Regions from separate parts of the Faucicola sp. SE7633 genome, predicted to be linked through region 2. Evidence: predicted binding sites of a transcription regulator. Region 2 holds the regulator's gene; each other region holds the start of a gene.
The links. Region 2 encodes PhoB, which activates phosphate uptake and scavenging genes when phosphate is short. Its sites were predicted from a motif close to TGTCATNAANCTGTCATAA; they were not measured.
Positions count from the first base shown of each region.

Region 1: a site for PhoB is predicted at 2,083-2,101, ahead of pstS (phosphate ABC transporter substrate-binding protein PstS). Genes of this name have one in related genera too.
Region 3: a site for PhoB is predicted at 2,419-2,437, ahead of pstS (phosphate ABC transporter substrate-binding protein PstS). Genes of this name have one in related genera too.

Region 1 is NZ_JCADBW010000012.1:25,483-33,702, reverse strand. It holds gene AC5L4R_RS06235 (hypothetical protein) at 1-81, shown strand, start outside; gene tsaD (tRNA (adenosine(37)-N6)-threonylcarbamoyltransferase complex transferase subunit TsaD) at 213-1,271, shown strand; gene AC5L4R_RS06225 (cold-shock protein) at 1,398-1,610, opposite strand; gene pstS (phosphate ABC transporter substrate-binding protein PstS) at 2,238-3,428, shown strand; gene pstC (phosphate ABC transporter permease subunit PstC) at 3,661-4,611, shown strand; gene pstA (phosphate ABC transporter permease PstA) at 4,638-5,492, shown strand; gene pstB (phosphate ABC transporter ATP-binding protein PstB) at 5,640-6,383, shown strand; gene efeO (iron uptake system protein EfeO) at 6,566-7,477, shown strand; gene efeB (iron uptake transporter deferrochelatase/peroxidase subunit) at 7,555-8,220, shown strand, end outside.
Region 2 is NZ_JCADBW010000004.1:38,354-46,573, forward strand. It holds gene AC5L4R_RS02540 (D-amino acid dehydrogenase) at 26-1,375, shown strand; gene phoR (phosphate regulon sensor histidine kinase PhoR) at 1,349-2,641, opposite strand; gene phoB (phosphate regulon transcriptional regulator PhoB) at 2,683-3,381, opposite strand; gene dtd (D-aminoacyl-tRNA deacylase) at 3,698-4,141, opposite strand; gene asd (archaetidylserine decarboxylase) at 4,307-5,158, shown strand; gene AC5L4R_RS02565 (multidrug effflux MFS transporter) at 5,448-6,623, shown strand; gene AC5L4R_RS02570 (DODA-type extradiol aromatic ring-opening family dioxygenase) at 6,659-7,519, opposite strand; gene rlmH (23S rRNA (pseudouridine(1915)-N(3))-methyltransferase RlmH) at 7,603-8,094, opposite strand; gene AC5L4R_RS02580 (hypothetical protein) at 8,200-8,220, shown strand, end outside.
Region 3 is NZ_JCADBW010000005.1:54,987-63,206, forward strand. It holds gene AC5L4R_RS03235 (TolC family outer membrane protein) at 1-1,062, shown strand, start outside; gene pstS (phosphate ABC transporter substrate-binding protein PstS) at 1,154-2,161, opposite strand; gene phoU (phosphate signaling complex protein PhoU) at 2,602-3,363, shown strand; gene AC5L4R_RS03250 (phosphoglycolate phosphatase) at 3,514-4,188, shown strand; gene AC5L4R_RS03255 (hypothetical protein) at 4,314-4,592, shown strand; gene AC5L4R_RS03260 (DUF4385 domain-containing protein) at 4,624-5,202, shown strand; gene AC5L4R_RS03265 (YifB family Mg chelatase-like AAA ATPase) at 5,220-6,722, opposite strand; gene hemN (oxygen-independent coproporphyrinogen III oxidase) at 7,145-8,220, shown strand, end outside.

The DNA.
Region 1 (8,220 bases), on a different contig from region 2:
GATGTCGTCATCGTCAATGACGGCATCAAGCCGCGCCTGCCTGCTGATAGCAACCATGCCATGCCTTTGGTACAACAATAACGCGGCAGACCTAGCCAAGTAAAAGCCAAGCCAACTGTTGCCCGTTGTACTGTTGCCCATCAAAGGCTGAAATTTGCTCACGTTGCCCTCATAGTTAGCCTGTCATATTCAATCAAACAAAGGAAGCAGCCATGCGCGTATTGGGGCTTGAAACATCTTGCGATGAAACTGGTTTGGCAATTTTTGATGGCCATGTGCCCGATCCTGCCGCTGGGATCATCGGGCAGGTGTTGTATAGCCAAATCGAGCTGCACGCTACCTATGGGGGCGTGGTGCCAGAGCTGGCAAGCCGCGATCATATCCGCAAATTGGTGCCGTTGCTTGATGAGCTACTTGCCCAAACGGGGCTCAATAAACGCGACATTGACGCGGTAGCCTATACCAAAGGGCCGGGGTTGGTCGGTGCTTTGATGACAGGTGCGCTATTTGGACGCAGCCTTGCGTACGCGCTTGACGTGCCTGCCATCGGCGTGCATCACATGGAAGGGCATTTGCTTGCGCCGTTGATGTCAACGGACGCGCCCGAATTTCCGTTTGTCGCGTTGCTGGTTTCGGGCGGTCACACGTTGCTTGTGGCGGTTGAGGGTATCGGGCGTTATCAGATACTGGGGCAAAGTATTGATGACGCGGCAGGTGAATGCTTTGACAAAGCCGCCAAAATGCTAGAATTGCCGTATCCAGGTGGCCCGAACATCTCACGCTTAGCCCAACAGGGCGACCCCAACGCCTATGACCTACCGCGCCCCATGCTTGGACAAGGGTTGGATTTTTCTTTTAGCGGTATGAAAACTGCCGTGCATAACCTCATTGCTCACCACCCAACCGATCCCAATAACCCTGCCGACCACCAAACCCGTGCCGACATTGCGGCAAGTTTTGAACACGCTGTTGTGGATACATTGGTAAAAAAGTGCCGCAAAGCCCTGCAAGCTACAGGTATGCGCCGACTGGTGATTGCAGGCGGGGTGAGTGCCAACACACGTTTGCGCCAAGCGCTTGCGCAGCAGCTTACCGCCATCGGTGGCACGGTATATTATGCACCGCCTGCCCTGTGCACCGACAATGGCGCGATGATTGCGTTTACAGGCTGGCAGCGGCTACGCGCAGGGCAACACGATGATTTGGCGGTCAGCTGTTTGCCGCGTTGGGATATGACCGAATTGCCTGCAGTGGACACAGCCGTTAGCTAATAGCAGTTTTAAATAGGGTAAAAGAAAAAATAAACAAGATACAAGGCACAAAAAAAGGCAAACGAATGTCATTTGCCTTTTATTTTTTACCTGATCGGCGGTTGAGATTGAGCCGATCACGTCAAGTTATAGCGCCACAATATTGTTGGCCTGTTCGCCTTTTTGACCATTGCTAACCGTGAATGACACGCGTTGCCCTTCATGCAAAGTTTTAAAACCCGAACCTGCAATTTGGCTAAAATGTGCGAACACATCTTTACCGCCATTATCCTGCTGAATAAAACCAAAACCCTTGGCTTCGTTAAACCACTTAACCGTACCGCTGACTGTATTTGACATACCAGTATCCAATCTCTGCTCAAATTTGAGCGTCCTAAATCATAACGAGCCGTTGTTGTAAAAATCACGCTCATCGTCACTCAGCTTGTATCCAACGCGTATCACAGCCGCCAAACATCATAGTTTGACCGAGCATACGCCAACAACATCAATCAAAATCTAGGAAAAAAGGATACACAAATATACTTCAAAACAGACTTAACATAATGCGGTGCATCATTATAGATGCCGATTGCGCGCGGCAATCCTTGACAAGCTGACCGCCAGTATAAAGTAAATTTTAAAGATAACAAGCAAAATATTAAATTTTTTGTAACGGCAAACATTGTATCTATCTAGACAAGTTGATTTTACGATGTCATACGATCCAAAAAAAGTTCAAATAAAGTTTTAGGCGACGCCATGCTATTATGAAAAATTTGCTTACAGAAAACTTGACTAAATTGCTCTGATATTGACCTTGTCACATTTTTGTCATAATAATGTCACACTTTATTGTAAAAATATGCAAAATTTTGCGTGTTTCTTTAAAGTTGTTTACTTAACATCACAATTCTGTCATCTATTCTAAATATCCTACTTTGGGATATTTGTGTGCACACGAACATTATATATTAAGGAGTTTCCATGCGTTATTCATTGCTAAGCGCAATCGTCGCTGCTACATTGGCACTAACTGCCTGTGGTAACAAACCAGCCGACAACGGCAATACCGCCGCAACCACAGGTGCTGATACCGCTAACACCACTGCGCCTGCAGGCGGTAACCAAGCCGTTGGTCAAACCATCACTGGCGCAGGTGCATCATTCCCACAACCGATTTATGCCAAATGGTCGGGTGATTATAAAGCCGCAACAGGTGGGCAAGTGAACTACCAGTCGATTGGTTCATCAGGCGGTATTAAGCAAATCATTGCCAACACAGTCGATTTTGGTGCGTCGGACAAGCCTTTGTCCGCAGAAGACTTGGAAAAAGACGGCTTGATCCAGTTCCCAACCGTAATCGGTGGGGTAGTGCCTGTGGTGAATATCGACGGCGTTCAACCTGGTCAATTGAAACTTGACGGCACGACGCTAGCAAACATTTACTTGGGCAAAATTACCAAATGGAATGATCCAGCGATTGTCGCGCTAAATCCAGGTGTGACATTGCCAGATGCGCCAATTACCACGATTTTCCGTTCAGACGGTTCAGGTACAACCTTTAACTTCACGCATTATCTATCATCTGTATCACCAGAGTGGAAAGCAGGTCCTGGCGCAGATGCGTCAATCAAATGGCCAACTGCAGCCACGGGTGCAGGTGGTAAGGGCAACGAAGGCGTGGCAAGTAACGTGATGCGTGCCAAAAACTCAATCGGTTATGTTGAATACGCCTATGCCAAGCAAAATAACATGGCATATACCCAAATGAAAAATGCGGCTGGTAACTTTGTTCAGCCTTCCGCTGAAACCTTTGAAGCAGCAGGTAACGCTGATTGGGCAAATACACCTGGCTTTAATATCGTGCTAACCAACCAAGCCGATGCCAACGCATGGCCGATTTCTGCTGCGACCTTCATTTTGGTACACAAAAAACCAACCGATCCTGCCAAAGCCAAAGCGGTATTGGAGTTCTTTGATTGGGCGTACACCAATGGTGATGACGCTGCCAAATCACTTGACTTTGTACCATTTGGTCAAGCCAGTAAAGCAGCGTTCCGCGATAGCTGGAAGCAAGTGGTGGGTGCAGACGGTCAGCCTGTTTACACCAGCTCAGCCACTATGGGCGATAACACCGCCGTTGCTGTGGCATCAGCCGCCGCGCCAGCCTCTTAATGATTCATTGATGTTGGACGCATGTTCATGACATAGACCATGAGAGAGTACCGTTAAAACGCTATTTTCTCACCGCAAAGCGTAGAGCACTACCAGACAACGTCGGCTCTACGCTTTTTTTTGGTCAAAGATTGATTGGCTTCGGTCAGTCGCTGGCTTTATCTGGTTTTGCGGTTTTTGTCACGATTTTTCTTTTCGCCATTTTTCCAGTATTTTTGAAGGCACGCGGGTTATGTCGGATTTACAAGCACAATTAGCCAAGCAGCAGCGTTATGACTGGCTGTTCGTCAATGCGACGCGCTTTTTTGCGTTTTTGGTATTGCTTTTGCTCGGCGGTATTTTGGTTTCATTGTTTTTGGGCGCATGGCCGAGTATGAAGGAATTTGGGCTGTCGTTCTACACCAGCTCAGAATGGGACACAGGTTCGGATGTTTATGGTGCATTGGCACCAATTTATGGCACGCTGGTGACCTCTGTGATTGCAATTTGTATTGCGGTGCCTGTCAGTTTCGGGATTGCGATGTTTTTGACCGAGCTATGCCCCGGTTGGCTTAAGCGTCCATTGGGTATCGCCATCGAGCTGTTGGCAGGTATTCCATCGATTATCTATGGTATGTGGGGCTTTTTTGTGTTCGCGCCATGGTTTGGTCAATACATTCAACCGTGGTTGATTGAGCATTTAGGCAATGTGCCTGTTATCGGCAAGCTGTTTCAGGGCGCGCCGATGGGGATTGGTTTGTTTACCGCCAGTTTGATTTTGGCGGTGATGATTATCCCATTTATCGCGTCGGTGATGCGCGATGTGTTTGCGATTACCCCACAAATGCTGAAAGAATCAGCGTATGGCTTGGGCGCGACGACGTGGGAGGTGATGACTAAGGTGGTGTTGCCTTACACCAAAGCGGGTGTGGTCGGTGGTATTATCTTGGGTCTAGGGCGCGCGCTGGGTGAGACGATGGCGGTGACGTTTGTGATTGGTAACGCCTACAACATCAGCCCAAGTTTGTTCCAGTCAGGTGTGTCGATCACCTCATCGCTTGCCAATGAATTTGCTGAGTCAGAGGGTTTGCATCAGTCATCGTTGCTGCACTTGGGCTTCTTGCTGTTTATCATTACCTTTATCGTGCTGGTGATTTCTAAGATCATGTTGGCGCGCATGGATCAAAACCAAGGCAAAAAATAACCACGCCGCACGGCTTAGGAGATTGTATGGAACGTAATAACGCACTTTATAAACGCCGTCAAGGTTATAACACGTTGGGGCTTATCTTTGCAGGCTGCTCGGTGGCGTTTGGTTTGGTGTTTTTGGGGCTGATTTTAATTAAGCTATTCACCGCAGGCGCGCATGCGATGATTACCATGCCAATTTTTACCCAAGATACGCCATCACCCAATGATGTTGGGGGGTTGCGTAACGCGATTGTCGGCTCGGTGATGATTACAGGTTTGGGGCTGCTGGTTGGTACGCCAATTGGCATCATGGCAGGGATTTATTTGGCGGAATTTGCTGAAGGCAGCTGGCTTGGCAAGATGACACGCTTTATGAATGACATTTTGCTGTCAGCGCCGTCGATTGTTATCGGTCTATTTATCTTTGCCTTGATGGTGCAAGGACGCAACTTCTCGGGTTGGGCAGGTGCGATGGCGTTGGCGTTGTTGGTGATTCCCGTGGTTGTGCGTACCACCGAAAACATGCTGCGCTTAGTGCCCAATACCTTGCGTGAAGCAGGCTATGCGCTGGGCACACCGAAGTGGAAACTGGTCAGCTCGGTGACTTTGCGTGCGGCTAAGACAGGTGTCATGACGGGCGTGCTGTTGGCATTTGCGCGGATTTCGGGCGAAACTGCGCCGCTTTTGTTCACCGCGCTCAACAACCAGTTCTTTAGCACCAACATGAGCCAACCGATGGCAAACTTGCCCAACGTGATTTATCAGTACGCCAGCCAGCCTTACCCCTCATCTAACCAATTGGCTTGGGCGGGTGCGTTGTTGGTCACGCTTGCGGTATTGGCGCTTAACATCATCGCACGCTTGCTAGGTGGTAAAGAGCAAAAATCTCACTAATGGCGGCTAATTGGCTAAACATTTTATCAGACAGCTATCAAACAGCTAAAAAAAAGACAGGTATTTGATATGATCGTTAATGACACGACAGCAGCTACTCCTGCGACAGTAAATGACGCGGCGGCAGCCCACGGCACACCCGCCAAAATGGCAATCCGTAACTTGGATTTTTATTACGGCAAATTTCACGCGCTTAAAAACATCAACCTAGACATCGCTGACAAAAAGGTTACCGCTTTCATCGGGCCGTCGGGTTGTGGTAAATCAACGCTGTTGCGTACCTTTAACCGTATGTATGACCTATACCCTGGTATGCGCGCCACAGGCGAGATTAACCTTGATGGGCAAAATATCTTGGATAAATCGGTGGATTTAAACCTACTGCGCGCGCGTGTGGGCATGGTATTTCAAAAGCCGACCCCGTTCCCGATGTCAATTTATGACAACGTGGCATTTGGTGTGCGTTTGTATGAGCGATTGAACAAAGCAGAGCTTGATGAGCGTGTAGAATGGGCACTCAAAAAATCGGCATTGTGGAATGAGGTCAAAGATAAGCTACGCGAATCAGGCTTGTCATTATCGGGTGGTCAGCAGCAGCGTCTGTGTATCGCACGCGGTGTGGCAACGCGTCCAGAGGTTTTGCTGCTTGATGAGCCGACCTCAGCACTTGACCCAATCTCAACAGGTTCGATTGAAGATTTGATCAATGACTTAAAACACGAATACACCATCGCCATTGTGACGCACAACATGCAGCAAGCGGCGCGTGTTTCAGACTATACGGTGTATATGTATTTAGGCGATTTGATGGAAATGGGGCCTACCCAAAAAATCTTTACCAACCCAGAACGTAAAGAAACCAAAGATTATATCGAAGGTAAATTTGGTTAAGCCTTGTTTGAGTGTTAAAATCGTTATAAATTTTACCAAACCGTCTATCCGTGATAGGCGGTTTTTTTGGCCTGTTAGACGCTGAATGCTAAATTTTTTCGCTAAAGATTGATAACTATTATCATCTAAATTATAATAACCATTTAAATGCAAGGTATTTTCTTCGTCAATAGGTGATGGCAATGGCAAAACAGGGACAAATGTTGCGGTATGGATTTTATCAGTGGGCTTTGGCAGGGGCGTTTGGGGCGGCACTGCTGCTAACTGGTTGCCAACAAAAACCCAAAACAGCCGCCGCGCCAACGGCAACCGAAGCCGCTGCGCCCACCACAACAACCGCAGCCAATGCCAGCACCGCCACCAGCACGGTGGATCTATCTGCCGAAACCGCTGAGTACAAAGCTTGGGTAGAAGGGCAGATCGACCAGTTACTTGCTGATACCGAAAGATTCACCACCTTGCTCAAAGAAGGCAAGCTTGAAGAAGCCAAGGCATTGTACCCCATCGCGCGTATGCCGTATGAGCGCTCTGAGCCAATCGCCGAAAGTTTTGGCGATCTTGACCCACGCATTGACAACCGCGAGGCAGACCTTGAGCCTGATGAGATTTGGACAGGTTTTCACGCCATCGAAAAAATCTTGTGGACACAAAACACCACCAAAGGTACTGAGAAATACGCCGATCAACTGCTTGCTGATATCAAAGAGCTACGCGCCAAAATACCTACCGCAGATGTCGATGGTGACTTGATGGTGCAAGGTGCGGTGGATTTGCTCAATGAAGTGTCTACTAGCAAAATCACAGGCGAGGAAGAGATTTTTTCACACACCGATTTGTACGACTTTCGCGCCAATATTGACGGGGCAAAAAAGATTTTTGAGATTTTAAAGCCTAAAATCCAAGCCAAAGACCCAGCACTGGTGACCGAGCTTGAAACGCATTTTGCCCAAGTTGATGCCTTGTTGGATCAATACAAGATCGGTACCAATGACTACGTCTCTTATACCGAACTTAAGCCTGAGGACACCAAGGCACTGGCAGAAGCGGTCAATAAATTGGGCGAGCCATTGGCACGGATGGGTGTGATTTTATAAAACGTGGGCAGATAAAGCCAAAATAGGGCTACATTGGTAAGTTGGTGAAAGTAGTGGTTAATAAAGAGGTAACAGGTATGGCAACACGGCAAAATCAACAGGCAAATAGCGAAGGCATACCAACTGACTTGCGCCAACACACCAATCAAACATTTAATGCTGACACACCACGCCTAGACCGCCGCCGATTTTTAACGTCTTTGGGGGTAATCGGTGCGACGGGTGCAGCAGGTGCATTGGGTTTATCGGCTTGTCAGCCTACAAGTCAATCTGGCGGCACAGCGGCAGTAAATACCGCGTCAAGCGCAAGCAATGATGATCCCACAGCCACCAATACCAGTCAAGTTGCTGATAAAAACGAAAATCCCAAACACGCAGGCAGTGATGCCAATAGTACCAAAAACTGTTTTGCCGATAGCCAATACGATTTTTATGGACAACACCAAGCGGGCATCACCACACCAACTCAACGCCAAAACTACTTTTTGGTGCTTGATTTGCATACCACCGACCGCGCGGCGATTGTCCAAATGTTCAAAGATTGGACCGATTATGCCGCCAAACTGACCCAAGGCGACAACATCAAGCCCTATAACGACAGCCCGTTTGTGCCCCCTGTTGATACAGGTGAAGCGGACAGTTTGGGCGCGTATGGTTTGACCATCACGTTTGGTATCAGCCCAAGTTTTTTGAAAAAACTGGGCATGGAAAAACTGGCACCACCCGAGTTTGCCAGCCTGCCT
Region 2 (8,220 bases):
TATCCAACTGATTGTCAGTAGCAACGTGAGTAAACATATCATCATCATGGGAGCAGGTGTGGTCGGTGTCACGACTGCGTGGCAACTGGCACAGGCAGGCTTTGGCGTGACTGTCGTCGAGCAAGAGTCCACCGCTGCCCTGCAAACCAGCTTTGCCAATGGTGGGCAGATTTCGGTTTCACACGCCACACCGTGGGCAAATCCCAGTACGCCGCTCAAGGCTTTGAAATGGTTGGGGCAAGAAGACGCGCCGCTATTGTTTCGTTGGCGGCGGTTGTTTGGCTTGGATGCCGCCCACACGTTCGATAACGCGTTGTGGCAGTGGGGGGCGCAATTTTTGCGTGAATGTAGCGCCCAACGCGCCGATGCCAATTTGGTGCAGATGGTGCGCTTGGGTCTGTATTCACGGCAGGTACTTGGTGAGGTACGGGCAGCCACGGGGATTGAGTACAATCACTTAACGCGTGGTATCATGCATTTTTACACCGACTCAGCGGAATTTGCCAGCGCGCTTGCCCCAACCGAGCGTATGCAGCAGCTAGGCTGTGACCGCCGTGTGATAGACGTTGCTGAAGCCATTGCGCTTGAGCCTGCACTGGGCGCTGTGCAAGACAGGCTGGTGGGCGCAACGTTTACCGCGCTTGATGAATCGGGCGATGCACGCCGCTTTAGCCAAGCATTGGCGCAAGATGCCGCGCGTATGGGGGTGCAGTTTTTGTTTAACCATAAGATTTTGCACCTTATCCACGATGGCCAGCATGTGCAAGGCATAGCAGTGCAAGAAGTCGCCAAGCCTAACCACACCCCAACACCTGCGCCCAAACGTTTGACCGCTGATGCGTATGTGTTGGCGTTGGGCAGTTATAGCCCATTGTTGGCAAGACCCTTGGGCGTACAATTGCCGATTTATCCTGCCAAAGGTTATTCAGCAACCTATCAGGTGTTGGACGCAGCACGCGCGCCATATGTTAGCTTGATTGATGATGAATTTAAACTTGTCTATTCGCGTTTGGGTGATCAGTTGCGCGTGGCAGGTACGGCAGAATTTAACGGCTTTGACCGCGCGCTGAATCCTGTGCGCTGTCAGGCGCTTACACGGCGTGTGGTTGAGATATTTGGCGATGCGCTCGATACGCGCGAGGCGAATTTTTGGACGGGCTTACGCCCAATGACACCCTCTAATGTGCCGATTATTGGGCGCGCGGTCAATCGGTATGGCCGCATTGATAATCTATATTTAAACACGGGGCATGGCACATTGGGTTGGACGCATGCTAACGGTTCGGCAAAAGCCATGCGTGATATCATCATGGGGCAAGCCCCTGAGGTTGATTTTAATTTTGTTGGGCTAGACCAAAATAGATGGCGGAAATAACACGCTAAACGTCGAGCCTTTGCCCACACTAGACTCGATGTCAAGCTCCGCGCCATGCTGATACACTACATGCTTGACAATGGCTAAGCCCAGCCCTGTGCCGCCCGTCTCGCGACTGCGCCCTGTATCGACGCGATAAAAACGCTCAGTCAGCCGAGCAATGTGCTGCGGCGCAATGCCAATGCCGTTATCTTGCACACAAAAGCGCGCGCCGTCTTCGGTTGTTTCCCAGCTGATGTTGATTTCACCGCCTTTTGGTGTGTACTTGATGGCGTTGGTGATTAAGTTGCTCAGGGCGCTGCGCAAATAGTCTTCATAGCCCATCAGCTGTTGTTGGCTGTCTAAATGCAGGTGGATCAGATGGTCAAAGTTTTTGTTGTACATTTGCGCGTCATCAAAAAGTTGCATCAGCAGCTTGGGCATGTCAATTTGGCGCGGTGTGCTGGGTTTTTCGTCATTTTCTAGGCGCGATAGCAGCAATAAATCATTGATAATGCTGTTCATGCGCTGGCTTTGCTGGGTCATTTGTAGCAGCGCGCGTTGCCAACGCGCATCAAGGTCTGGCTGTTCGCTTAACGTTTCAACATAGCCCATGATGACGGTCAGTGGCGTGCGCAGCTCGTGCGACACATTGGCAACAAAGTCTTTGCGCATCTGTTCAAGGTGCTGCAAGCGCGTGACATCATACAAAATCAGCAGTTTTTCTTGTCCAAACGGGGTGACCTCACACTGAATAAAGCGTGCATGATTTTGCCAACCGCTTAGGCGCACGCCGTCGCTGTAGTGGCTTGGATTTTGATAGTATTGATGAAACGCAGGCTGACGAATCACCGTCAAAATATGCCGCCCTTGGTCAGGCGCATTTAAACCCAGTAGGTGCTGCGCCGAGGGGTTCCACCACTCAATACAGTCTTTTTGATCCACCAGCAAAACCGCGTCAGACAACGCGCTCAATGACGCGCGAATTTTTTGCATCAGCTGTAGCATTTGCTGGTGGGCTTGCCGCTCTTGTCGCGTTGATTGGTAGAGGCTGTAGGCGATGACGTTGAGGTTGCTGTCTAAATTCGGCGGCGGCGTGTTGATGTGATGCAATGCCCATTGTTTAAAACGTTGCAGCGAATACAGCACATAGGCGTGATATACCAGCACCCCCAGTCCAAGCCCCCACGCAGGCTTATCAACCAGCGCGCCCAGCGTCAGCCCAAGCAAGCAGGTGAGCGTCAAAGGCAGCAGCGATGACCACAGGTTGATTCTACGCGCATCCATTGGATTGGCAGCAGGCTAGGGCAGTTGGTGCGATTGACGGATTAATTGACATGGCTAGAGAACCGATAGCCCGTACCGCGCACGGTTTGGATATAATCGGCAAAGCCAAACGGCTCAAGCACCTTGCGCAGGCGGCGAATGTGCACGTCAATCGTACGATCTTCAACATACACATTGCCACCCCAAACTTGGTCAAGCAGCTGTGTGCGCGTGTAGGCGCGTTCAGGATGGCTCATAAAAAACGCCAGCAAGCGGTATTCGGTCGGACCAATCTCAATCGGCTTGTTGTGTGCGCTCACGCGTTGGCTGACAGGGTCAAGCGTCAAGCCGCCAATGTCAATCGGCTTATCGCCCGACAACGCGCTACTACGGCGCAATACGGCCTTGATACGCGATACCAGCTCACGCGTTGAGAATGGCTTGGTGATGTAGTCATCTGCACCTGCGTCCAGCCCCTGCACCTTGTTGTCTTCCTCGCCTTTTGCGGTCAGCATGATGATGGGGATTTCTGACAGCATATCGTCTTTTTTGAGCCGTCGGCACAAATCAATGCCCGACAAACCATTTGGCAACATCCAATCCAACAAAATCAGATTAGGACGATGATCCACCACCAAATGGTGCGCCTGAGACACATCTGAGGCTTGCAGGCAGTCAAACCCTGCCATCTCAAGCGTGGTCACAATCATTTCTTGAATGGCAGGTTCGTCTTCAACGACCAAAATCGTTTCGTTTTTCATGGCAAATTCTTGGAGCGATTTGTTTAGGCTGAGAAAATTTAAACGTATAAAATTATAAAAAATAAAGTTGATGGCGAACAGGTCAAGCAGTCTTACAAATGGTATCGCTAAAAATCACGCAGCCGAAAAACCGCCGCTGTCAAAGTGCTTATCAAATCTGACCTCTCAAATGTGATAACTGAATGTGACAACTAAATGTGACAGCTAGATGACACCTCGCTATTACAATTCATGATTGTGACACAATGATGACAAAACAGCAATACAGTATATATTTTTAGATTTTTCAAGGCATTGCCAACGTTAGTCGCAACAGCTAGCCAGCCAGTTCAACAATAAAATTTATCGGGCCATCATTGCAGCTAACCACCTGCATATCCGCGCCAAATTCACCCGTTGCAACGTTGGGGTATTGGGCGTTGGCATAATCAACGATTTGGGCAAACAAGTCACGCGCGTCAGCAGGCGGCATCGCGCCAGCAAAATCCGGCCGCCTCCCTGAGCGTGTATCGGCAAGCAGGGTAAATTGCGACACAATCAGCAAGCCACCGCCAACATCGCGTAGTGAATAATCAAGCTTATCTTGCGCATTGGCAAATAAGCGGTAGTTGAGAATTTTATCGACCATTTTTTGCCCGACGGCAAGCGTATCGCCGTGAGCAAGCCCAAGGTAGACCAACACACCATGCTCAATTTGTCCAACAGTTTGTTGATTGACTTCAACTTTGGCGTGGCGTACACGCTGGATGACGGCTTTCATGGCAGTGTCCTGTTACTCAAAATCGGTAAAATTTGCGGTTTTGCTCATCTAGGGTTTGAATTATAATGTCAGCGATGTCTAAACGGCAAACGCCCAACGCGGCTGCTAGGCAACCACGGCGCGATTAGCAAGCCCTCATTGTCCTTATCCAATCGTATCATTATTATGAACCTATTTACTACCTTACAACACATTGTCCCGCAACAAAAACTTAGCGAACTGGCAGGCAAACTGGCGGCAAGCCAACAGCCATTGGTCAAAACCGCACTGATTCATGGCTTTGCGCGTGCGTACGGTATTGATTTGGATGACTACGCGCGTGGCAGCTTGCGCCAATACCAAAGTTTTAATGATTTTTTTACCCGTGAGCTCAAAACCGACCGCCGCCCGATTGCTGACGCGCTCAATGCCATTGCTTGCCCTGCCGATGGTGTGATTTCACAGCTTGGCACGATCAGCGATGGCAAGTTGCTGCAAGCCAAGGGGCGTGAGTATGAAGTTGGGCAATTGGTGGCGGATTATGCACTGGGTAAGGCGTTGCAAGATGGCAGCTTTGCCACGGTGTACCTTGCGCCGACCAATTACCATCGCGTGCATATGCCATTTGATGGGCGGCTGATTGAGACGATTTATGTACCAGGGCAGTTGTTTTCGGTTAATGATGTGACTGCCAATCATGTACCCGATTTGTTTGCGCGCAATGAACGCTGCGTGTGTGTATTTGATACCGCGTTTGGGCAAGCGTGTGTGGTCATGGTCGGTGCGATGATAGTTGCAGGTATTGAGACGGTCGCCACAGGCAAGCTTGCACGCGGTGATACCATCGTTCGCCAATCGCATGACCTTGTGTTACAAAAAGGCGCGGAATTGGGGCGGTTTTATTTGGGTTCAACCGCGATTGTGCTGTTGCCTGCGTCAGCGCACACCGAGTGGCTACCCACCATGCAGCACGGCAAGGCGGTGCGTATGGGTGAGTCGCTTGGCACGCTACAGACCAATCATTTTAAGCCCGTTTAGCGGCGGTGCAGCGGTTTGTGACAAGGCTGTATTTTAGATGGTTTAGCCTGTGCCGTGCTTGCGCTGCATAAACACTGGCGCGTTTATAGGGCAAAATGCGTTACAATAGACGGGTTTGGTTTTAGCGTGCTTGATATATGCCCAAAGCTACACCCAAGCCGAGCGGTTTTTTGTGCCAATCACCGATGTTGTTATGACCACCCAGCCGACCCAACTTGCCCAACCGCCTATTCAATCGCCTGCTCATCCCACACCAAATGCGCCTGCGCCCTACCCAACGGCATGGATTATGCTGCTTGGGTTGATGATTGCTATCGGGCCGTTGTCGATTGATATGTATTTGCCTGCCTTGCCAGCAATGGCGCAGGATTTTGGCGTGGCAACGCGATGGATTGCCAATTCGGTGCCTGCGTATTTTGTCGGGTTGGTGGTGGGGCAGTTGTTTTATGGCCCGTTGTCTGACCGCATTGGGCGTATTCGTCCGCTGTATGTCGGCACGTTGGTGTATGTGGTGGCGTGTGTGATTTGCGCGACGACAACCAGTGTGGCGGTGTTGTTTGCAGGGCGTACGCTACAGGCACTGGGCGCGTGTGTTGGGGCGGTGGTGATTCGGGCGATGATTCGTGACCGCCTAGACCCAACACAGATGGCCAAGGCGTTTTCGTTGATGACGCTGGTGATGGGTATTGCGCCGATCCTTGCGCCGTCACTGGGCAGTTTGTTGCTACACATCAGCAGTTGGCGGACGATTTTTTGGTTTTTGGCAGGTTTTGGCGTGCTGCTGTTGGTGCTTACCAAGTTATTTTTGCATGAAACACTGCCCATTGCGCGTCGCAATGCCTTGCCACTGCGCCTAGTCGTGCAGCAGTATGCTGATTTGCTCAAAGATGCGCGTTTTCGTTATCCTGCGGTGGGCGCAGGGCTGCTGATGGGTTCAATGTTCGTTTATATCAGTGCCGCGCCGCAGCTGATTATGGAGGAATACGGTGTCAGCGCGACGCATTTTAGCTGGATTTTTGGCATGAATGCGGCAGGGTTTATTGGGCTGACGCAGGTCAATCAATGGTTGGTTGGTCGCTTTAAACTGGTGCAGCTGTTGCGCGTTGGCGCGTTGATACAGGTCATAGCGGCAGGCGTGCTGATGACGCTTGGGCTGCTGTTTGGTACGCACGCGTGGTTGTGGGCGGTGTTGGCAAGTATTTTTTGCTGTATCGCAGGCTTAGGCTTGACGCAGCCGAATGCAGGCGCGATTGCGCTGGCGTTTCAAAAACACCGCGCAGGCATGGCAAGCGCACTGCAAGGTTCGCTGAATTTTATTGTCGGGATTTTTGGCGGTTTATTGCTCAATTTGGTTGCGCTAAACGCTGTTGCCAAACTGGGCATGACGCTATTTGCCTTGATGGCGGTGGGTACATGGCTGGTGTGGCAGATTGATAAGGATTTGGATTTACGCGCTATGCGCTAGATACCAACATCGCGCCCAATCAATCTAACCCATGGTCAATCAAACCGATAAATATCCATCGCTAGGCTATAATGGTCAAAACGTTCATGCACCACGCTCACGCGCTGCCCTGCACCTGCGGCAAAAAACAGGGGTAGTAGGTGCTCGGGTGAAGGGTGATTGTACGCTGCTAACGGATGCGCTTGCCAGTCAAGCGCGCGCGGCATATCGTGGCGCAACTGCTCAACCAACCACTGACGAAACGCCCACGCATTCGGGTCAATCTTGACGGTATTGCCAAAACGCACTTGGCGCAAATTGTGCGTCACACTGCCCGAACCAATCAGCAAAACTTGTTCAGCACGCAGCGGCGCAAACAACGCGCCCAGCTGATAGCACGCATAGCTATCAAAATGCCGTGGCAATGCCAACGTGACAATCGGCACATCCGCCTGCGGATACAAATGCACCAGCGGAGACCACACCCCATGGTCATACGCGCGTAGCCGATTCAGTGACACCGCCACTTGCCGCGCCTGTAGCTGCTCAGCCAGCGCGTGCGCCGCCTCAGGGCAACCGTGGGCAGGATAATCAATAGCCGCCAACGCTTGCCCAAAACCGCTAAAATCATGCCATGTGGGCGGTAGTGGATTGGCGTTAAGCTCCAACTGGCTGCTCTGCCAATGCGCTGATAGCATGATAATCAGCTGTGGGGTAGGCAAGTTTTGCCCGATTTTTGCCAACGCTTGGGTGGTGGCGTTGCGCTCAATGGCAAGGCTTGGCGCACCGTGCGACACAAACAACGCAGGCAGCGTTGCCAACGGCTGGCTGGGCTCAGGCAGCACATCGGTCAGCGACAGCTTGGGCGCGGTTGATGGCATAAAATCGGGTGAATAATCGGTGGATAACGTTGGCATAGGCAAATAGATAACAACACCTCAGACGGCTAAATTTTCTTTAGTGAATAATAAAAATTGAATGATAAAAAATTAAAGTTAAATTAAAAATAATCACCGCGATGATACGGGTGGTTGTGCAAAATCGTCATCGCGCGGTACAGCTGCTCCATGACCAACACGCGCACCAACGCATGGGGCAAGGTCAAATTCGACAGCGACCAACACGCCTGCGCCTGTGTCAATACGTTTTTGGACAAGCCGTCTGCACCGCCAATGACAAATGCCAAATCCTCACCGTCTTGCATGGCAGTTTGCACGCGCTCAGCAAGCTGCTCGGTGCTCCAGTTTTTGCCGCGCACATCAAGGCAAATCAAACGCTCACGCGCGCTGTGATGGGCTTGCAAAATCAAGCTGCCTTCGGTGTTGGCGTATTTTTCGATTTCTGCCGCCGATGGCTGTTTGCTGCGTTTTGCAGCAGCGATTTCGACCAGTTCGGTTGGCAACATCGGCTGAATGCGCTTGTGATAATCAGCAAACCCTGTCTGTACCCACGCAGGCATTTTTTGCCCCACAGCGATGATTTTGGCTTTCATAAGATCCCAGTTCGGTTAAACATCAGCGGCATAAAAAATTTGTCACAATGCCACCAACCGCAATTTGCTACAATACGTTAAATTTTATCACGAGTTAAGCCCACCATGCGCCGATTGACCGATTTG
Region 3 (8,220 bases), on a different contig from region 2:
GCGTTATACCGTGCTGATAAATGGACAAATTTGCAAAAATCCGTGCTTGCCCAACAGGCGCATGACATTGAGCTGTTGCAACAACGCGCCGATTTGACCGAACAAGTCATCAAGGCGTATCTGAGCGTGTTGCGTGCGCAGGCGATGACCGAAAGCCTAAATGCCGAATGGCGCGCGCTCAAGGCACAAGATGACATGATGCAGGCGCGACTGGCGGCAGGCGTGGTTGCACGGGTCGATACCGAGGAGACCCACGCGCGGTTGGTCAGCGTGCAGGCGCAGCTTGCCAACAACGAAGTGGCCATCATGAATGCCAAACAACAGCTAGCACTGGTGACCGCCCAACCGATTGCGGATATCGCGCCTTTGCCATTGCCTGTGACGCTTAATTTAGTCCCCAAGCGCAGCATTGAACAATGGCTAAATAGCACCCAGCAAGACAATCTTGCTATTCAGCAAGCGCAAACCCAAGTCGCCCTTGCCAATCAGCAGGTTAAATACCTCAAATCCAATCTGTATCCCAAAGTAGATTTGGTCGGCAACATCAGCTGGCAGGACAACAGCAACCGCTTACAGACTCTCTCTGATGGCACAAATTATCAAATTGGCATTGAGCTTGATTGGCCCGTCTATACGGGTGGGCGCACACGCCTAGCGGTGGGGCAAGGCGCGTTGCAAGCCCAAGCCGCGCAAAGTCGGCTCACGTTTGTTTATCAGCAGGCGCTGACCCAAACCAGCCAAGCGTACCTAAACTTGATGGCAAGCCAAACCACACTAGCGGCCCAAGCTGCCGCCGTCACCGCCAACGCCAAAGTCGCCGAAGCCTCGCAGACGGGTTATGATTTGGGTATGCGCTCAATGGTTGATACATTGCTGGCACAGCGACAATACTATGCCGCGCGGCGCGACTGGCTCAACGCCCATTTTGACTACCTCAACGCCTATGTGGATTTGCAAAAAGCCACGGGCAATTTGGGCGATGACACGGTCAAGACCTTAGACAATTTGCTACAAGTCCATGCGCCATCTGATCAAGCACACGCCCTGCCAAGTACGCCCTAATGATTGGTTTTGTCTAGCGCAGTACATTTAACACAAAAAAGCCCCGTCTTTGACAGACAGGGCTTTTGGTGGCTTGAGTTAGCTCAAGCGATTAGCGGATTTTTTTCCACTCGTTGCGTACCGCGGCTTTGGTGGCTGCTGGTAGTGGAACGTAGTCCAATGAACGCGCTAGGTTGTCGCCATTGGTGAATGCCCAATCAAAGAATTTGATGGCTTCTTGGGTTTTAGCACCGCCGCCAGTACGTGGTACAAGGATGTAAGTTGCGGTAGAGATTGGCCACGCGTTAGCCGCTGGCATGTTGGTGATTGACACCGCAAAGCCAGGATAACGTGCCCAGTTGATGTTACCTGCCGCTGCAAACGTTGAGTCATCAGGCTGGATGAAGCGACCAGCGCGGTTTTGTAGCTGGGTGTGCGCTAGACGGTTTTGCTTGGCGTAAGCATATTCAACGTAACCGATTGAGTTGGCGACGCGTTGCACGTTGCTTGACACACCTTCGTTACCTTTACCGCCGACGCTTGAGTTGGCATTTGGCCACTTAACGGTTTTGTCTGCGCCCACTGATGATTTCCAATCACTAGACACTTGGCTTAGGTAAGTGGTGAAAACGTGGGTAGTACCTGAACCGTCTGAACGATTGACTGTGGTAATTTTGGCAGCAGGCAAGTTTAGACCGGGGTTGATTGCCTTGATACGCGCGTCATCCCACTGGGTAATTTTACCCATGTAGATATCCGCCAAGATAGGGCCTGTCAATTTTAATTGACCAGGTGCAACGCCTGCGATGTTCACCACAGGTACCACACCACCGATGACCGCTGGGAATTGTACCAAGTTGCTTTCGTTTAATTGCGCAGGTGTCATTGGCGCGTCAGTAGCACCAAAATCAACAGTTTTGGCTTGGATTTGCTTGATACCACCTGATGAACCGATACCTTGGTAGTTCACTTGGTTGCCAGTGCTGCGCTGATATTCAGCGGCCCATTTTGAGTACACAGGTTGTGGGAACGTCGCGCCTGCACCTGTTACAGTGGCTGCCATGCTTTGGCTGCCAACCGTTGCAAGCACGAGGCCTGCCAAAATGTGAGATAGCTTCATGGTGATTCCTTATTAAGACTACAGTGAGGCTTAAAGAATTAAGCAGGTTAAAGTGGGTGAGTGAGAATCAGGCTAGATGACCTAACAGGATCACAAGTAAAACCACCATCGCAGCGTCCTTGGGCACACTAACCACTAAAAAGCGTTACTACAAACACCACGCTAAGATTGGCGGTATTGTACGCCGCAAAGATGTCAAATATATGACAAATGAATTTTTATTTTTCGCTAATTTTTGGCCAATAAAACGCTAGCATTAACATCAATTTGTCACAATTTTGTGCTAGGTTAGCGCTTGGTTTTATCACCCGTTGCCAGCATTTAGCATGTACCAAGCGCTAGTTTTACAAAATATTATACAGCGTTTGGTTGCACTGACCTGCCAAAGTATCGAGGATTTATAGATTTTGGCAAATTTTAGATGAAATAAGGGACAAATTATGCGTTTAATCGGCGAACATATTTCAAAGCAGTTTGACCAAGATTTACAAGATTTATTAACCCTGTTTTTAAAAATGGGCGGCATGGCAGAGCAAAATCTTATCAGTGCCTTGCAAGCCCTGAACGGGCGCAACCGTGAACTTGCCGATGCTGTGATTGACAGCGATCGCGTACTCAATGCCAACGAAAAACAGCTGGATGAAGATGTGGTGACGATTTTGGCACGCCGCCAGCCTGTTGCAACGGACTTGCGCTTAATTATGGCCATCAGCAAAGCCAGTGCCGATATCGAACGTATCGGCGATGAAGCCAAACGCGTGGCAAAAACTGCGCGGCACACTTACCAAGGCGAACAAGCGCCGATTGGCTACCCAGAAGCTGAGGTGATGGGCAAATTTGTCCAAACCATGCTCAAAAACGCGCTAGAATCGTTTGCAACCTTTGAAGTTGAGCAGGCTTATCAAGTGGTTGAGCAAGCCCGCCAAATCGATAGTATGTATAAATCCGCCTCGCGCGCGCTGATGACGTATGTCATGGAAGATCCGCGCCAAGTGTCGCAAGTGGTAGATGGTTTGTGGGTTTTGCGCGCGCTTGAGCGTTCAGCCGCCCACGCGCTTAATATCGCTGAGCAGTTGATTTTTTGTATCACAGGTGAAGACGTGCGCTATCCAAAATCAACTCCTGATATGGTCACGCCAACAGGGCTTGAGGCACAAAATACCGATATCACCACCCCACAAAATGGCGATGACAACGCCTAAGCGAGGCTGCCAAAGCTCAGTGAGGTTGGTGTGAGTTGATTTTAAACCCTGTATCGTGTTAGCGTTGGTGGTTGCCATCAACGCTTTTTGGCATGCCTTAGGGCAAGTGATGACAGGCTTAGCGATAACCCTAACCGATAGGATAATTGTATGCGTGATGACAAATCATTGCTGATTTTTGATTTAGATGGTACGTTGATTGACAGCGTGCCCGACCTTGCCGCGGCGGTCAATGCCACGTTGGTGGATTTGGGGCGCGCACCGTTTGATGAGACCACGATTCGTAACTGGGTGGGCAATGGCGCGACAATGTTGGTGGCGCGTGCGTTATCGGGTGCGATGACGGTGGATGACACGCTGCCTGATACCGCCTTACAAGACGCGTTGGCGCGTTTTTTTGACCACTATCGTGCGCATACCTGTGAGCGTACGCAAGCCTATGCTGGCGTTAGCGAGGGGTTGCAAGCCCTAAAACATGCAGGCTATACCTTGAGCATGGTGACCAACAAGCCGTTTGAGTTTATCGCGCCGATTGTACAAGCTATGGGTTGGCAGGGTATATTTGCCGTGACGTTAGGCGGTGATAGCCTGCCAACCAAAAAACCTGACCCTGCGCCCCTGCTACACGTCTGCCAACAGCTGGGTATCGCGTCCAAACATGCCTACATGATTGGCGACTCCAAAAATGATATCTTGGCAGGTAAACAGGCGCATATCGACACGCTAGGGCTAAGTTATGGCTACAACTATGGGCAAGATATCCGCACCCAGCAGCCAACGGCAGCGTTTGACAGCTTTGGTGAATTGGTTGCGTTTTTGCTTTGATGGCTGCCGTTGTGCCATATTGGTGGCAAATCACGGTTTAAAATCCGCGCGCTTGCCCCCATTAGGTTATATTGCCTGTTAAATCAAGCCTGTTTACCAACGTTTTTTAGCCAGAGACTGCCGCCATGCCAAAGCCGCCCAAGGTCAAAATCAAGGTGCTAAAACTTGATGAGCTCAATTCGGTCGCCGCGCGCCTACGCAAAATCGCCCGCTTTCAGCTCACAGGGACGCTGTTGTGTTTGTTGGCGGCGATGTACTATACCGAGCAAGGCAGCCAACTGCTGCCCAAAGTGTTTGGCGCGGTGGCGTTCTTGACCTTAATAATTGGCGCGCTTAGTTTTCGTACCCGCAACAAGGTGCTGCGGCTGATTGCGCTCATCAAACAAAGCCAGCGTAAACCTTAAACCCAAACCAGCCCGAACATGGCAGCCGCGTATGCAAGAGTTTAACTACCAGCTGGATTACGCCAACTTGGATTTGCGCAAACACCCCGAACTGTACCGCGTGGGGCGTGGTGAGCAAGGCGTGTTGTTGGTTGAGCCCTACAAATCCGAGATTTTGCCGCATTGGCGGTTTGCCACGCCCGATATCGCACAAGCGAGCAGCCAAGCGATTTATGCCATGTTTTTGGATTATTTGGCGCAAGGCGATTTTGTCGGGGCAGATATGGCGCGTAAATTCATCCAAATGGGCTATACACGCGCGCGACGCTATGCCAATCACAAGGGCGGCAAAAAATACGATGGCGCAGTGCCTGCTGACAAAAAAGGGCAAAGCGGTGCTCATGGACGCGCTACCCTGCCCCAGCAGCCACAAGACAGCGAGGCAGCGCAAATCAAAGCCGAGGCGGCGCAAATTTTTAAAACCGTCTGGGATGACTGCCGCGCAAATGTCGATTATCAGCGTCTGCGCAAGCAGCACAAGGCGCGTTATGAGCACAGCGACCAATACGCCGACCTACCCCAAGACTGGTTCATCAAAGCCGCACCCAAAACCGCCCCATCCCAAAAATAATCCTGCCTCACAACCTGTTACGCGTTTGCCAGTTGTGAACGATAGCCCAATGCTTCGGTCAAATGTGGCGTGTCAATCGCCGCGCTACCTGTCAAATCAGCAATCGTACGCGCCACACGCAGCACACGATGATAACCACGCGCCGACAAATTCAGCCGTTGTTGCGCCATTGCCATGACGCGTGCTTGCGCCTCACCCAAGGCGGCAAACTGATCCAGCTCGCTTGGCGTGAGGTCGCTATTGGGCTTGCCTTGACGCGCTTGCTGACGCTGATAAGCGGCCAACACGCGCGCGCGCACTTGTGCCGAAGGCTCACCCGATTGGGCGTTTTGCAAATCACTGGCAGGCAATGCAGGTACGGTTAGGTGAATATCAATGCGGTCAAGCAGCGGCCCGGACAGCTTGTCTTGATAGCGTCGAATCTGCTCAGGGCGGCACTGGCAACGCCCCGATTGGTCACCGTAATATCCGCAGGGGCAAGGATTCATCGCAGCAATCAGCTGAAACTTGGCAGGAAAATCCACTTGTGAATTGGCGCGGCTGATGGTGATTTTTTTGCTCTCAATCGGTTGGCGCAAAACTTCCAAGACCTTGCGGTCAAATTCGGCGATTTCATCCAAGAACAACACACCTTGATTGGCCAACGTGATTTCACCAGGGCGCGGCGATGAGCCACCACCCACCAATGCCACCGCCGAGGTGGTGTGATGAATTTGGCGAAAAGGGCGCGTGCCATACGCATAATCGGCATTGGCAATCGAATAAATACTCGCCACTTCCAACGCTTCATCATCGCTAAGCGGCGGCAGAATCGTCGGTAAGCGCGATGCCAACAACGTCTTGCCCGTACCCGGCGCACCGCAAAATAACAACGAATGCCCACCTGCTGCGGCAATTTCCAGTGCGCGTCGTGCTTGCTGCTGCCCTTTGACATCCGCCAAATCAACGCTGTAATGATTGACTTGGTAGCGCGCCCGATGCGCCGTGGGCGTGATTGGGATATCACCTTGCAGATGCTGACACACGGTTTTAAGATGGTCAGCAGGTAGCACACTTACGCTATCGACTTGGGCGGCTTCTTGCGCGTTGTCTTGTGGTAGCACAAGACAACGCGGCTGACCGCTCTCGCCTTTGATGGCGCGTGCCACCGCCAGCGCGCCTGTTATCGGGCGCAATTCGCCATTGAGCGCCAACTCGCCGATGAATTCATAGCCCGATAGCTGACTGTCATCAAGCTGCCCACTGGCCGCCAAAATACCAATCGCAATCGGCAAATCCAATCGCGCCCCGTCTTTGGGCAAATCGGCAGGCGCAAGGTTGATGGTCAAGCGACGGTTGGGAAAACTAAAGCCTGCATTGATAATCGCTGAGCGCACTCGGTCTTTGCTCTCACGCACCGCCGCTTCGGGCAAGCCGACGATGGTGACCGCAGGCAAGCCTTGCGACAGATGCACCTCAACCATCACACTGGGCGCGTTGAGCCCCACCACCGAGCGAGTATAGACTTGGGCAAATGACATAAGGTTTTGTATTCCAATAATATTGTTAAGTCGCTAGCCGTATTGATGTCCTACCCTCTCTAGATTTAAAGGGAGGAAATCGCTTATACCAGACGGTCAAGCCCGACCGTTAGGATTGTCCTATTTTATTAATAGTTTAATTAAATATTATTTTAACAACAGACACAAGCCAACCTAAGTTTGTGTTTGCTAAATCTTGCCCGTTAGGTTAATGCAAACTTATCACTTAATCTTAACCGAACGATTTTTGTAAGACATTGTATAGCGTGCAACGAGTCTAGCAGCACGGATAATATTCAACAAATTTTTGTGGCTGGCTTGGGTTTAACACTGGGGTTTTTGTTGTGATAACAGTGGTATAATAGCAAAATCATTTTGCCCATAATAGGCGTTATTTTTTAATTTTTTGCTGCAATTTTATCATGAATCAACGACCAACCAAACCCGATAGCGCACCGCTTGCCGCCGATGAGCAGCCGTTTTTTAGCCGCCCAGCTGATATCACTATCAACCCATACGCCGATGAACGCGCCGACGCTTACACGCCTGTGTATGATGCAGCGATGATCGCCAAATATGACCGCACAGGGCCGCGCTACACGTCATATCCAACTGCGCTGGAGTTTAAGCCCATCGCTGATGAGACCGAGGCGCAACTATTGGCACAACAAGACCCCAACACGCCGCTGTCGTTGTATATTCACGTGCCATTTTGTCGGCATTTGTGCTATTACTGCGCGTGTAACAAAATCATCACCAAGAAAAACAGCGACGCTGGCGACTATATGGCGTACGTCGAGCGCGAGGTGCGCCACAAACGCAGCTTGCTTAAAGGCGACCCGATTGTCGAGCAGGTGCATTTTGGCGGTGGTACACCAACATTTTTAAGCGATGATGCGCTGGTGAGTTTTTGGCAATTTTTGCAACGTCAATTTCGCTTTAGTGACAAGCCGACGGCAGATTTTAGCATTGAGATTGACCCGCGTGAACTACGCGATACCACGCTATCGACGCTGCGCGCACTGGGTTTTAATCGGCTAAGTTTTGGTGTGCAGGATTTAAACCTTGATGTGCAGCTTGCCGTCAATCGCCACCAGCCGCTGGCGATGATTGAAGGTGTTATGCAGCAGGCGCGCGCGCTGGGTTTTACGTCCATCAACATCGATTTGATGTACGGCTTGCCGCACCAGACGGTGGCAAGCTTGCAGGACACCATCGCGCAAATTATCGCGCTGTCGCCCGATCGTTTGTCGGTGTTTAATTACGCCCATCTGCCTGACCGCTTTGCCAGTCAGCGGCGAATTGATGATGCTGCGCTACCAAGTGCAGCCGATAAGCTGACGATGTTTGCCAATACCATCGCGCAACTGACGGCAGCAGGTTATCAGTACATTGGCATTGACCACTTTGCTAAGCCCGATGATGCGCTTGCCATCGCCCAACGTGCAGGCAAGCTGCGGCGCAATTTTCAGGGCTACACGACGCACGGCGATTGCGA